Regions from separate parts of the Cupriavidus sp. Agwp_2 genome, predicted to be linked through region 1. Evidence: predicted binding sites of a transcription regulator. Region 1 holds the regulator's gene; the other holds the start of a gene.
The links. Region 1 encodes NrdR, which represses ribonucleotide reductase genes. Its sites were predicted from a motif close to CACNANATNTNGTG; they were not measured.
Positions count from the first base shown of each region.

Region 2: the regulator NrdR is predicted to act here: its motif matches at 2,474-2,487, upstream of LPA45_RS15085 (ribonucleoside-diphosphate reductase subunit alpha).

Region 1 is NZ_CP088083.1:2,782,638-2,788,718, reverse strand. It holds gene LPA45_RS13075 (pilus assembly protein) at 1-340, shown strand, start outside; gene LPA45_RS13070 (pilus assembly protein) at 382-3,936, shown strand; gene LPA45_RS13065 (type IV pilin protein) at 3,933-4,400, shown strand; gene nrdR (transcriptional regulator NrdR) at 4,435-4,899, opposite strand; gene glyA (serine hydroxymethyltransferase) at 5,058-6,081, opposite strand, start outside.
Region 2 is NZ_CP088083.1:3,221,028-3,227,108, reverse strand. It holds gene LPA45_RS15095 (sigma-54 dependent transcriptional regulator) at 1-1,577, shown strand, start outside; gene ampD (1,6-anhydro-N-acetylmuramyl-L-alanine amidase AmpD) at 1,574-2,194, shown strand; gene LPA45_RS15085 (ribonucleoside-diphosphate reductase subunit alpha) at 2,711-5,650, shown strand; gene LPA45_RS15080 (ribonucleotide-diphosphate reductase subunit beta) at 5,810-6,081, shown strand, end outside.

The sequences.
Region 1 (6,081 bases):
CGTCAGCGCAGCCAAGCCGCCGGTGGACAGCAGCGGCCAGCTCAAGCTGGGCTATCTCGATGCCAGCGGCCGCCAGTTCTGGGAGGTGCCGGCCAACTGGGATACCAGCGTGAACGCCGAGCCCAATACCAACGTGATCGTTATTCCCGCCAGCGACGGCGTCACGCTGCGCGAAGCCGCGGCGGCGCCGCGCTGCTTTATCGAAGAGATCCGCAAGCCGTCCAAGGTCAGGAATCCGCAGACCGGCATGCCGATCAATATCCATTACCGGGTGACGGCGCTGGGCACCGGCATCAATCCCGGCACGCAGGTCTCGCTCCAGTCGGAGGTACGGCAATGACAGGCTTCAACAGGAGGTTCCGCCAGGGCGTCGCAGCGACGATGGCTGTCGCGATCGCGCTGTTGCCGGTCGCTGGCGGCGCGGCGGTGTCGCAGCAGCCGCTGATTTTCAGCACCTCGGTGGCGCCCAACGTGATGTTCACGCTGGACGATTCCGGCTCGATGATGTTCGAGATCACGCCGGAAAGCCTGTCGCCGAATGGCACGGAATCCAGCTGGGACCTGACGCCCGACCGCGGCAACTGGCTGATCTATACCTTCCCGTTGCCCAGCGGCGGTCAGGTCTATTCGACCGGCGCCACCTACTACAAGGACGCCAACGCGTCGGTCGTCAACTTCAGCAGCACCTCGCTGGCGGCGGCACACTACCGGACCGCGGCGCTGAATGTGTCGTACTACAACCCGGACGTCACCTACGGCGCATGGTTCGATCCGTCCGGCAGCCTGGCCAAGGCGTCGCCAAAGAAGGCCTACTACAACCCGATGCTGCCGGACAACGGCTCGATCGACCTGACCGCCGACAACACCGTCAAGACGTACTGGCTGGACGACGATGGCAAGGGCTTCAGCGAAAAGAAGGTCACGTTCTATCCTGCCCTCTACTACCGGTACGACAGCACGCTCAGCGGCTGCAACGCCAGCACGTCGAGCCTGAAATGCTTCAAGCGCTACGAGATCCGTTCGGGGTCGACGTTTCCGCACAACGGCAAGCGCATGGACTGCGCATCATCGGCCAGCTGCACCTACGACGAAGAAATCCAGAACTTCGCCAACTGGTTCCAGTACTACCGCTCGCGCATCCTGGCCATGCGCGCGGCGGTAGGCCAGGCCTTCGCGGGGCAGAATGAAGCCATCCGGGTGGGCTTCACCACCATCAATGACAATACCCGCTCCGGCTCGTCCAGCTTTACCGGCATCCGACGCGCGGTGGCGCCGTTCAGCACCACCAACAAGACGCAGTTCTACCAGGACTTCTACAGCCTGGACCTCGGCGCCAACGGCACGCCGCTGCTGGGCGGCATGGACACCGTGGGCAAGTATTTCCAGAACAACGCCCAGCCGTGGGTCGAGCCGGGCGGCACCAGGGAGAGCGCCTGCCGTGCCAGCTACCACATCCTGTCCACCGACGGCTATTACGGCGACAGCACCTCGGTCGGCGATGTCGACAGCAGCAAGGGTTCAAAGATCACGCCGGTGTCAGGCACGGCCTACCAGTACCAGCCAGTGGCGCCGTACAAGGACGGCTATTCGAATACCCTCGCCGACGTGGCGATGAAGTACTGGGTCAACGACCTGCGCACCGCCGAGAACCGCGTGCCGACCAACGCGCGCGACGAAGCCTTCTGGCAGCACCTGGTCACCTTCACGCTGGGGCTGGGCGTGAAAGGCTCGCTGGAATCCGACCCGGCCAACAAGCCGGCCAACGCCAATACCACGCGCAGCGATGTGCTCGACGCCATCCTGGCCAAGCTGAAGGCGGGCACGATCAGCTGGCCCAGGCCGTCCAGCAGCGACCAGAACAAGATCGACGATCTCTGGCATGCCGCGGTGAACACGCGCGCCGACAACTACAGCGCGGGAGACGCTACCGGGCTTGCCGCGGCGCTGAACAACGCGCTGACGCAGATCGCCTCGCGCAGCGGCTCGTCCTCGTCGGCGGCGACCAATTCGACCACGCTGAACACAGACACCGCGCTGTTCCTGACGCGCTTCCGCTCGGGCGCATGGACCGGCGAACTGCTGTCGCAAAGCTATAACGCCACGGACCGAGCCTTCACGAACCTCAACTGGAATGCCTACCAGCAGATGCCTGCCGCGGCGTCGCGCAAGATCTATACGTGGTCGCCCGGTACCGCGCCGGCCGGCAAGCCGTTCCAGTGGACCAGCGACAGCGACGCCTCGCTGACCACCGCGCAGAAGACCGCACTGGGGGGCGACAGGGCCATCGTCGCCTACCTGCGCGGCGACACCACGCTGGAAAGGCGCAACGGCGGCAAGTACCGCGACCGGGTGACCGACAACGGCTCCGGCGGTTCAGTGTCGAACGTGCTGGGCGACATCGTCAACTCCTCGCCGATCTACGTGAAGGCCGCGGATGCCGGCTATGACTACCTGAACGGAGACGGCGGCAACAGCTATTTCAGCTTTCTCGCCAACAACCGCACCAATCGCCGCGCGATGATCTATGTGGGTGCCAACGACGGCATGCTGCACGGCTTCGATGCGCTGACCGGGGTGGAAAAGTTTGCCTACCTGCCCAACCAGGCGATCGTCGGTGCCAATTCGGTCAAGGCGCTGGCCTCTCCCGACTACGTCCACCGCTTCCTGGTCGATGCCACGCCGAGCGCCGGCGACGTATTTATCCGGCGCGGCACGGACAGCACCGCCAGCTGGCGCACGGTGCTGGTCGGCGGCATGGGCGCCGGCGGCAAGGGTATGTTCGCGCTCGACGTGACCGACCCGTCGGCCTTCGACGAGAAGAAGGTCATGTGGGAAATTGCCGCCGATAACGACAATGACCTGGGCTACACCCTCGGCACGCCGGCGATCGGCCGCGTCAACAATGGCAAATGGGTGGCGATCTTCGGCAACGGCTATGAAAGCGGCACGGGCAAGGCGGTGCTGTACATCGTCGATCTGGCCAACCCGTTTGCCAGCAATGGCATCCAGAAGATCTATGCCGATGCGAAGGAGACCGCCGCGAGCGGCAACAACAACGGGCTGGGCAGCCCTGAAGTGGTCTACGACGACAACCTGACCATCCAGGCAGTCTATGCCGGCGACCTGAAAGGCCGGATGTGGAAGTTCGATCTCGCCGGCGACAACCCGGCGGCCTGGAGCGCCCGCATGGGCACCACGCAGGGCGCGCCGCTGTTCACCGCGCAAAGCGCCGCGGGCGTGATTCAGCCGATCACCGCAGCGCCCACTGCGTTGGTCAATCCCAAGGATCCGAAGAAAGGCTTCCTGCTGACCTTTGGCACCGGCCGCTTCTACGACGCCGCTGACACCGCGGCCACGGGCTATAACTCGGTCTACGGCGTGTGGGACAACAATGCCGCAGCGGCGACGCGCAGCGACCTGCGCGCGCAGACGCTGACGCCTGGTTCGACAATCGTGGATGGGGTGTCGCGTCCCGTTTTGACGCTCAGTAGCAATGCGGTCGACTACACCACCCGGCGCGGCTGGTACATCGACCTGCTGACGCAGGGCGAGCGCGTGGTGGTCAAGCCGAAGACCGACGCGGAACGGCTGGTGATCACCACGCTTACGCCATCGACCGACGAGTGCGTCGGCGGCATCAGTTCCAACCTGCTCGACTTTGCCGCGCTGACCGGCGCCGCGCTGCCGTATGCGGTGCTCGACGTCAATGGCGACGGCAAGGTCGATGGAGACGACAACATAAAGGTCAACGACAGGGTGCTGGTGGTATCGGGCATCGCCCAGCAGGGCAACTTCGGCTCGACCATCTTTACCGGGGGCGGCGGCAGCAGCGACCACCTCAAGGTCGCCAGCGCCACCACGGGCGATGTCATCAGCGTGGTGGAGAAGGGCAATATCGCCCGCAACCGGCTGTCGTGGAGGCAGATCTCGCAATGAACAGGTTCCCTGGCCGCCGCTGCATGCCGGGCACGGGCGGCATGACGCTGATCGAGTTGATGGTCGCGGTATCGATCCTCGGCATCATCGCCGCGATCGCCATCCCCAACTACACCGAATACGTCAGGCGCGGCTATCGCACCGATGCGCGCGGCATGATGACCGAGGCGGCGCAGCAGCTGGAGCGCTTTCGTTCGGTCAATGGGCGCTATGACCAGGACACCGCAGAAGCGGCGTTTGCCTTGCCGGCGGCGTTCCGCACCTCGCCGCGCGACAGCAACCGGGTCCGCTACAACATCTCGCTGGTGGCCAATTCGCTGACAGCGAACGGCTATGTACTGCAGGCGGTCCCGGTCGATGCGGCGGACGCGTGCGGCACCTACCTGCTGGACCAGGCCGGCACTCGGCTGAACGCGGTCGGGGCTAATCCCGCCGCGTACCGGCAGGACTGCTGGGAGCGCTGAGAGACGAGTGGAAAGTCGGGGAAGGGAAGGGCGCTCAGCGCTTGCTGTTGCCCGCGGTCACTTCGGCGAGTACATCGGAGAATTCGGAAACATCCTCGAAACTCCGGTACACCGACGCAAACCGGATATACGCGATCTTGTCGAGCTTGCGCAACTCGATCATCACCAGCTCGCCGACCTGGCTGCTGGCGATTTCCTTTTCGCCCAGCGACAGCAGTCTTTCCTCGATGCGGGTGATGGCTTCATCGATGGCCTCGGCCGAAACCGGACGCTTGCGCAGCGCCAGGCGCATCGAATCCTTCAGCTTGGCGCGCGTGTAGTCGACGCGCGAACCGTTTTTCTTGACGATGGCGGGGAAGAACAACTCGATCCGCTCATAGGTGGTGAAGCGGCGGTCGCAGGACTCGCAGCGGCGGCGCCGGCGCACGGCATCGCCGTCTTCGGACATGCGCGTGTCGAGAACCTGGGTATTGGAATGACCGCAAAAGGGGCATTTCATGCCGGACCACCTTCAGTTAACACCCCGTCGCCATTTCCGTTGGGTCTTCTGCGGTGGCGGGGCGGGTTGGCGAGGCCCGCAAGCCGGAGCCCCATGAAGGGCGTGGCTTGCGGGGCTGCCGGCCGCTCACGCGCAAGGGCGGGAGCGGCCTCGATGCATCAGCCGTAGACCGGGAAACGCTTGGTCAGGGCGGCCACCTGCTCGCGCACGCTGGCGATGTTGGCGGCGTCGTGCGGGTTCTCCAGCACGTCGGCGATCAGGTTGCCGACGATGCGGGCTTCTTCTTCCTTGAAGCCGCGCGTGGTCATGGCCGGCGAGCCCAGGCGCACGCCCGAGGTCACGAACGGCTTTTCCGGATCGTTCGGGATGGCGTTCTTGTTGACGGTGATGTGCGCCTCGCCCAGGATGCGCTCGGCGTCCTTGCCGGTGATGTTCTTGGCGCGCAGGTCGACCAGCATCACGTGGCTTTCGGTGCGGCCCGAAACGATGCGCAGGCCGCGCGCGATCAGGGTCTCGGCCAGCACGGCGGCGTTCTTCACCACTTGCTGCTGGTATTCCTTGAACTCGGGCGTCAGCGCTTCCTTGAACGCGACGGCCTTGCCGGCGATCACGTGCATCAGCGGGCCACCCTGGATGCCGGGGAAGATTGCCGAGTTGATGGCCTTCTCATGCTCGGCCTTCATCAGGATCACGCCGCCGCGCGGGCCGCGCAGGCTCTTGTGCGTGGTCGTGGTGACGAAGTCGGCGTGCGGCACCGGGTTCGGGTAGACGCCCGCGGCGATCAGGCCGGCGTAGTGGGCCATGTCGACCATGAAGTAGGCACCGATCGACTTGGCGACCTTGCCGATGCGCTCGAAGTCGATGCGCAGCGCGAAGGCCGAGGCACCGGCGATGATCAGCTTGGGCTTCTTCTCTTGCGCCAGCTTTTCCAGCGCGTCGTAGTCGATGTCTTCCTGGGCGTTCAGGCCGTAGCTGACCACGTTGAACCACTTGCCGCTCATGTTCAGCGCCATGCCGTGGGTCAGGTGGCCGCCTTCGGCCAGGCTCATGCCCATGATGGTGTCGCCCGGCTTGAGCATGGCGAAGTACACGCCCTGGTTGGCCTGCGAACCCGAGTTGGGCTGCACGTTGGCGGCTTCGGCGCCAAAGAGTTGCTTGACGCGGTCGATGGCGAGTTGCTCG
Region 2 (6,081 bases), 440 kb from region 1:
GGCGCATGGGCCATGACGTGGTGCTGGCCGGATCGCTGGCCGAGGCGCGGCAGAAGCTGGAGCAGGGCCGCTACAGCCTGGTGCTGACCGACATGCGGCTGGGCGACGGCCTGGGCATCGAGATCGTGCGGCAGCTGTCGGCCGCGCCCGAGCGCATCCCGGTGGCGGTCATCACCGCCTACGGCAGCGCCGACAACGCCGTCGAGGCGCTCAAGGCCGGCGCTTTCGACTACATCGCCAAGCCGGTCTCGCTGGAGCAGCTGCGCAGCCTGGTGCTCAACGCGCTCGGCCGCCAGCAGCGCGACAGCACCGAAGCCGATGCCGGCGGCAGCGCCGGCGCGGACGCCGCCGCCGACCGTGCCGCGGCCTTGCTGCCCGGCCACTCCGCCGCCATGCAGGAGGTGCGCCGCTCGCTGTCGCGGCTGGCGCGCAGCATGGCGCCGGTGGTCATCAGCGGCGAATCCGGCAGCGGCAAGGAGCGCGCCGCGCGCGCCATCCACGCAATCAGCGCGCGCGCCTCGCACCCGTTTATCGCGGTCAACTGCGGCGCCATCCCTGAGACGCTGATGGAGTCGGAGTTCTTCGGCCACGTCAAAGGCGCCTTCACCGGCGCCGACGGCGAGCGCGGCGGCTTCTTTCACGCCGCCAACGGCGGCACGCTGCTGCTCGACGAGGTGGCCGACCTGCCGCTGGCGATGCAGGTCAAGCTGCTGCGCGCGCTGCAGGAGCGTCGCGTGCGCAAGATCGGCGCCAGCCGTGAAGACGCCGTCGACGTGCGCGTGATGTGCGCCAGCCACAAGGACCTGGCCGCAATGGTCGCCGCCGGCCAGTTCCGCCAGGACTTGTATTACCGCCTGAACGTGCTGGCGCTGCGCATGCCCACGCTGCGCGAGCGCGGCGAAGACATCCCGGTGCTGGCGCGCGCCATCCTGGACCATCTGGCAGTGCGCTACGGCGACCCGCATCCCAAGCGCCTGGCGCCCGCGGCGCTGGAGCAATTGGCCGCGTACCGCTTCCCGGGCAATGTCCGCGAACTGGAGAACCTGCTCGAGCGCGCCTACGCCTTTGCCGAGAGCGATCAGATCGAAGTGGCCGACCTCGGCCCGCTGGATGCCGGCGCGCCCGGCGCCGGGCTGATGGCGCCCGCGCCCACGATGGCGTCCCCGGTGCCTGCGACCCAGTACGCGCCCTGGGGCGCGCCGGGCATGTGGGCGCCGATGCCGCCCGCGGCGGCGCCCACGCCCGCAGTGGTGGCCGAACCCGCTGCCGCACCACAGGCCGCCGCACCGTCCACCGCCCAGCCCGAACCCGCGGGCGACGCCACCGAGCGCGCCTGCCGCGGCATCGTCTTCCCGATCGACCTGACCGCCCGGCTCGAAGCCGTGGAGCGCGAACTGATCCTGCAGGCGCTGGCGCAGACCAATTTCAACCGCACCGCCGCCGCGCCGCTGCTGGGCCTGAACCTGCGCCAGCTGCGCTACCGCATCCAGCAGCTGGGCATCCGCGAAGCCATGGACGCCGCCGACCGCGGCGTGGCAGAGAACGCCGGTGACGGCGCGGGCGAGGGCACGCCATGATCAGGCCGAGCCAGCCCAACCCGCCCGCGCCCTCGCGAGCCTTCCTGCCCGACGCAGACGGCTGGGTGCCCGCCGCCCGCCGCGTGCCATCGCCCAATTTCGACCAGCGCCCGCCCGGCATGCCGGTGGACCTGGTGGTGCTGCACAACATCAGCCTGCCGCCCGGCCAGTTCGGCAGCGGCGACATCGAGGCGTTCTTCCAGAACCGGCTCGACCCGGACAAGCACCCGTTCTTCGCCACCATCCACCAGGTCCAGGTGTCCGCGCACTTCCTGGTGACGCGGCAGGGCGAACTGGTGCAGTTCGTGCCGTGCACGCAGCGCGCCTGGCATGCCGGCCAGTCCGACTTCTTCGGCCGCACGCGCTGCAACGACTTTTCGATCGGCATCGAGATCGAGGGCTGCGACGACCTGCCATTCACCCCCGCCCAGTACGACACCGTGGCCGCGCTGGTGCCGGCTCTGATGGCAACCTATCCGGTGCGGGCGATCGCCGGCCACAGCGACATCGCCCCGGGACGCAAGACCGATCCCGGCCCGCATTTCGACTGGGACCGCTTCGCCGCCGGTGCAGCCGTGCCGCCAGGCATGTTGCCCTATCGGCATACCACAGGGTGATGAATTCGTAACGTCGTTCCCAGTGGTCGTGCGCCCCTTTTTGGGCACACATACCCCAAGCGGGTAAGGGGCTATCGCATGCTCGCAACAATCAAAAAAATTTTTGTGAAATGTGCAGTTGCGAACGGTTTCTCTGAAACCCTTGTGTGTTCTAGGCTCCCGGGCATGTGGCGCTGCCGCACCCGCCAGCCCGACCGCGGATCGACCCCGAAATAGCGGTTGTCAAGACTGGTCATTCGGATTCGTTTCACTATACTTAGCCCAGTTTTCAGCAGCACCCACTATATCTAGTAGTCAAACCGGGGGCTGGCCCAAGTGTGAGGTGGCGGTTGCACAGTGTGTGCAACCCGTCCGGAAACCTCCGCAAGGCTGGCGAATCACAGAGAGTCCCTGGCGAAATGTTCTCGCAAAGGCAGTTTGTCCGTGCGCGGTCACACCGAAACGGATCCTTCTTTCCGCAGCATTTCGCCAGGGACTCTTTTGTCTCTTATATCCAGGCTAAAAACAGGACTTCACATGCAAACGGCCCAGAACGAACTCACCACGGGTGGCGCCGCCGCCGGCGCTGCCAGCCAGGCATCGAACGCACAGCAGACCTCCAGCGCCGCTTCCACCAGCTACCCGGATCACAAGATCATCCGTCGTAATGGCGCCGTGGTGGCGTTCGAGCCGTCCAAGATCAACGTCGCCATGACCAAGGCCTTCCTCGCCGTCAACGGCGGGCAGGGCGCTGCCAGCGCGCGCGTGCGCGAGATCGTCGAGCAGCTGACCGACAGCGTGGTGCGCGCCCTCGTGCGCAGCCGCCCGAGCGGTGGCGCCATCCATATCGAAGACGTGCAGGACCACGTCGAGCTGGCCCTGATGCGCTCGGGCGAGCATGAAGTGGCCCGTGCCTACGTGCTGTACCGCGAGAAGCGCGCCCAGGAGCGTGCCAGCGCCAGCGCCCAGGCCGTGGCCCGCGTGCAGGAAGGCGGCTTCTCGGTCAACGTGACCGATGCCGGCGTGACCAAGCCGCTGGACATTGGCGCGCTGCATGCACTGATCGACAACGCCTGCTCCGGCCTTGGCGATTCCGTCAGCGCCGAGCCGATCCTGAAGGAAACGCTGAAGAACCTGTACGAAGGCGTGCCGATGACGCAGGTGTACGACTCCGCCATCCTGGCCGCGCGTACCTTGATCGAAAAGGACCCGGCCTACAGCCAGGTCACCGCCCGTATCCTGCTGCACACCATCCGCAAGGAAATCCTGGGCGCCGAAGTGACCCAGACGGAGATGTCGGCCCGCTACGCCGAGTACTTCCCGAAGTTCATCGCCCGCGGCATCGAAGCCGAGCTGCTGGACGAAAAGCTGGCCACCTATGACCTGGCCCGCCTGGGCGCCGCGCTGGACGCCGGCCGCGACTTCCAGTTCAACTACCTGGGCCTGCAGACCCTGTACGACCGCTACTTCCTGCATATCGATGAAGCCCGCATCGAAATGCCGCAGGCCTTCTTCATGCGCGTGGCCATGGGCCTGGCGCTGAACGAGAAGGACCGCGAAGCGCGCGCCATCGAGTTCTACCAGCTGCTGTCGTCGTTCGACTTCATGTCGTCCACGCCGACCCTGTTCAACTCGGGCACCCGCCGCTCGCAGCTGTCGTCGTGCTACCTGACCACCGTGTCGGACGACCTGGAAGGCATCTATGAAGCGCTGAAGGAAAACGCGCTGCTGTCCAAGTTCGCGGGCGGACTGGGCAATGACTGGACCAACGTGCGCGCACTCGGCTCGCACATCAAGGGCACCAACGGCAAGTCGCAAGGCGTGGTCCCGTTCCTGAAGGTAGTGAACGACACCGCTGTCGCCGTGAACCAGGGCGGCAAGCGCAAGGGCGCCGTCTGCGCCTACCTGGAAACGTGGCACCTGGACATCGAAGAATTCCTGGAGCTGCGCAAGAACACGGGCGACGACCGCCGCCGCACCCACGACATGAACACGGCCAACTGGATCCCGGACCTGTTCATGAAGCGCGTGATGGAAGCCGGCGAATGGACGCTGTTCTCGCCCGCCACCTGCCCGGACCTGCACGACAAGGTCGGCAAGGAATTCGAGCGCGCCTACCTGGGCTATGAAGCCAAGGCTGCCAATGGCGAACTGAAGCTGTTCAAAAAGGTTCCGGCGCTGCAACTGTGGCGCAAGATGCTGGGCATGCTGTTCGAAACCGGCCACCCGTGGATCACCTTCAAGGATCCGTGCAACATCCGCAGCCCGCAGCAGCACGTCGGCGTCGTCCACAGCTCCAACCTGTGCACGGAAATCACGCTCAACACCAACGAGAGCGAGATCGCCGTCTGCAACCTGGGCTCGGTCAACCTGGTCGCCCACCTGGCCAGGCAGGCCGACGGCACCTACGCGCTGGATCACGCCAAGCTGCAGAAGACCGTGCGCACCGCGATGCGCATGCTCGACAACGTCATCGACATCAACTACTACGCTGTCGAGAAGGCCCGCAACTCCAACCTGCGCCACCGTCCGGTCGGCATGGGCATCATGGGCTTCCAGGACTGCCTGCACGTGCTGCGCACGCCGTACTCCAGCGACGCCGCGGTGAAGTTCGCCGACACCTCGATGGAAGCCGTGTGCTACTACGCCTACCAGGCCTCCACCGAACTGGCCGAAGAGCGTGGCCGCTACGAGACCTACACCGGCTCGCTGTGGGATCGCGGCATCCTGCCGCAGGACTCGCTCAAGCTGCTGGCCGAAGAGCGCGGCGGCTACCTGGAAGTCGACATGTCCAGCACCATGGACTGGGACAGCCTGCGCGCCCGCATCAAGCAGCACGGCATGCGCAACTCGAACTGCATCGCGATCGCCCCGACCGCGACCATTTCGAACATCATCGGCGTGTCCGCTTGCATCGAGCCGACCTTCCAGAACCTGTACGTCAAATCCAACCTGTCGGGCGAGTTCACCGTGGTCAACGACTACCTGGTGCGCGACCTGAAGGAACGCGGCCTGTGGGACGAGGTGATGGTTGCCGACCTGAAGTACTTCGACGGCTCCCTGTCGCGCATCGACCGCATCCCGCAAGACCTGCGCGACATCTACGCCACGGCGTTTGAAGTCGAGCCGACCTGGCTGGTGGAAGCTGCCAGCCGCCGCCAGAAGTGGATCGACCAGGCCCAGTCGCTGAACATCTACATGGCCGGCGCGTCGGGCAAGAAGCTGGACGACACCTACAAGCTGGCATGGGTGCGCGGCCTGAAGACCACGTACTACCTGCGCACCATGGCTGCCACGCACGTGGAGAAGTCCACCGTGTCGCGCGGTTCGCTGAACGCGGTGTCGTCGGGCAGCGACAGCGGCTCCGGCCTGGACGCCGCAGCTGCATCGGCCCCGGCCATGCCGGAAGCCGAAGGCGCGGTCTGCACGATGCGCCCGGGTGACCCTGGGTTTGAAGAGTGCGAAGCCTGCCAGTAATCAGGCAGTAGAGACTTAACGCAGTAACCAACCACCCCCGGGGTTTGCACCCCTCTCCCGCCAGCGGGAGAGGGGCCGGGGGAGAGGGCCGGCGCCACCACAACGTGAGCCGTCATTTCTGACCACCGCGCCCCCAATCGAATCACGGAGAACCACATCATGCTGAGCTGGGACGACGATGTTCAAGCCACCCCGCAGGCCGCACCGCAGCCTGCCCTGCAACCCGCTGCATCGGCTGCCACCGCTGACCAGCAAGGCGTGCTGCCGTCGAGCGCCACGCAAGCCGGCATCCTGGGCAACAATCCCAACGCCGCCGCCGCGCAAAGCAACCGCCGCGTCAACGCCGCCGACAAGCGCGTGATCAACGGCTCGACCGACGTCAACCAGCTCGTCCCGTTCAAGTACAAGTGGGCGTGGGAAAAGTACCTGGC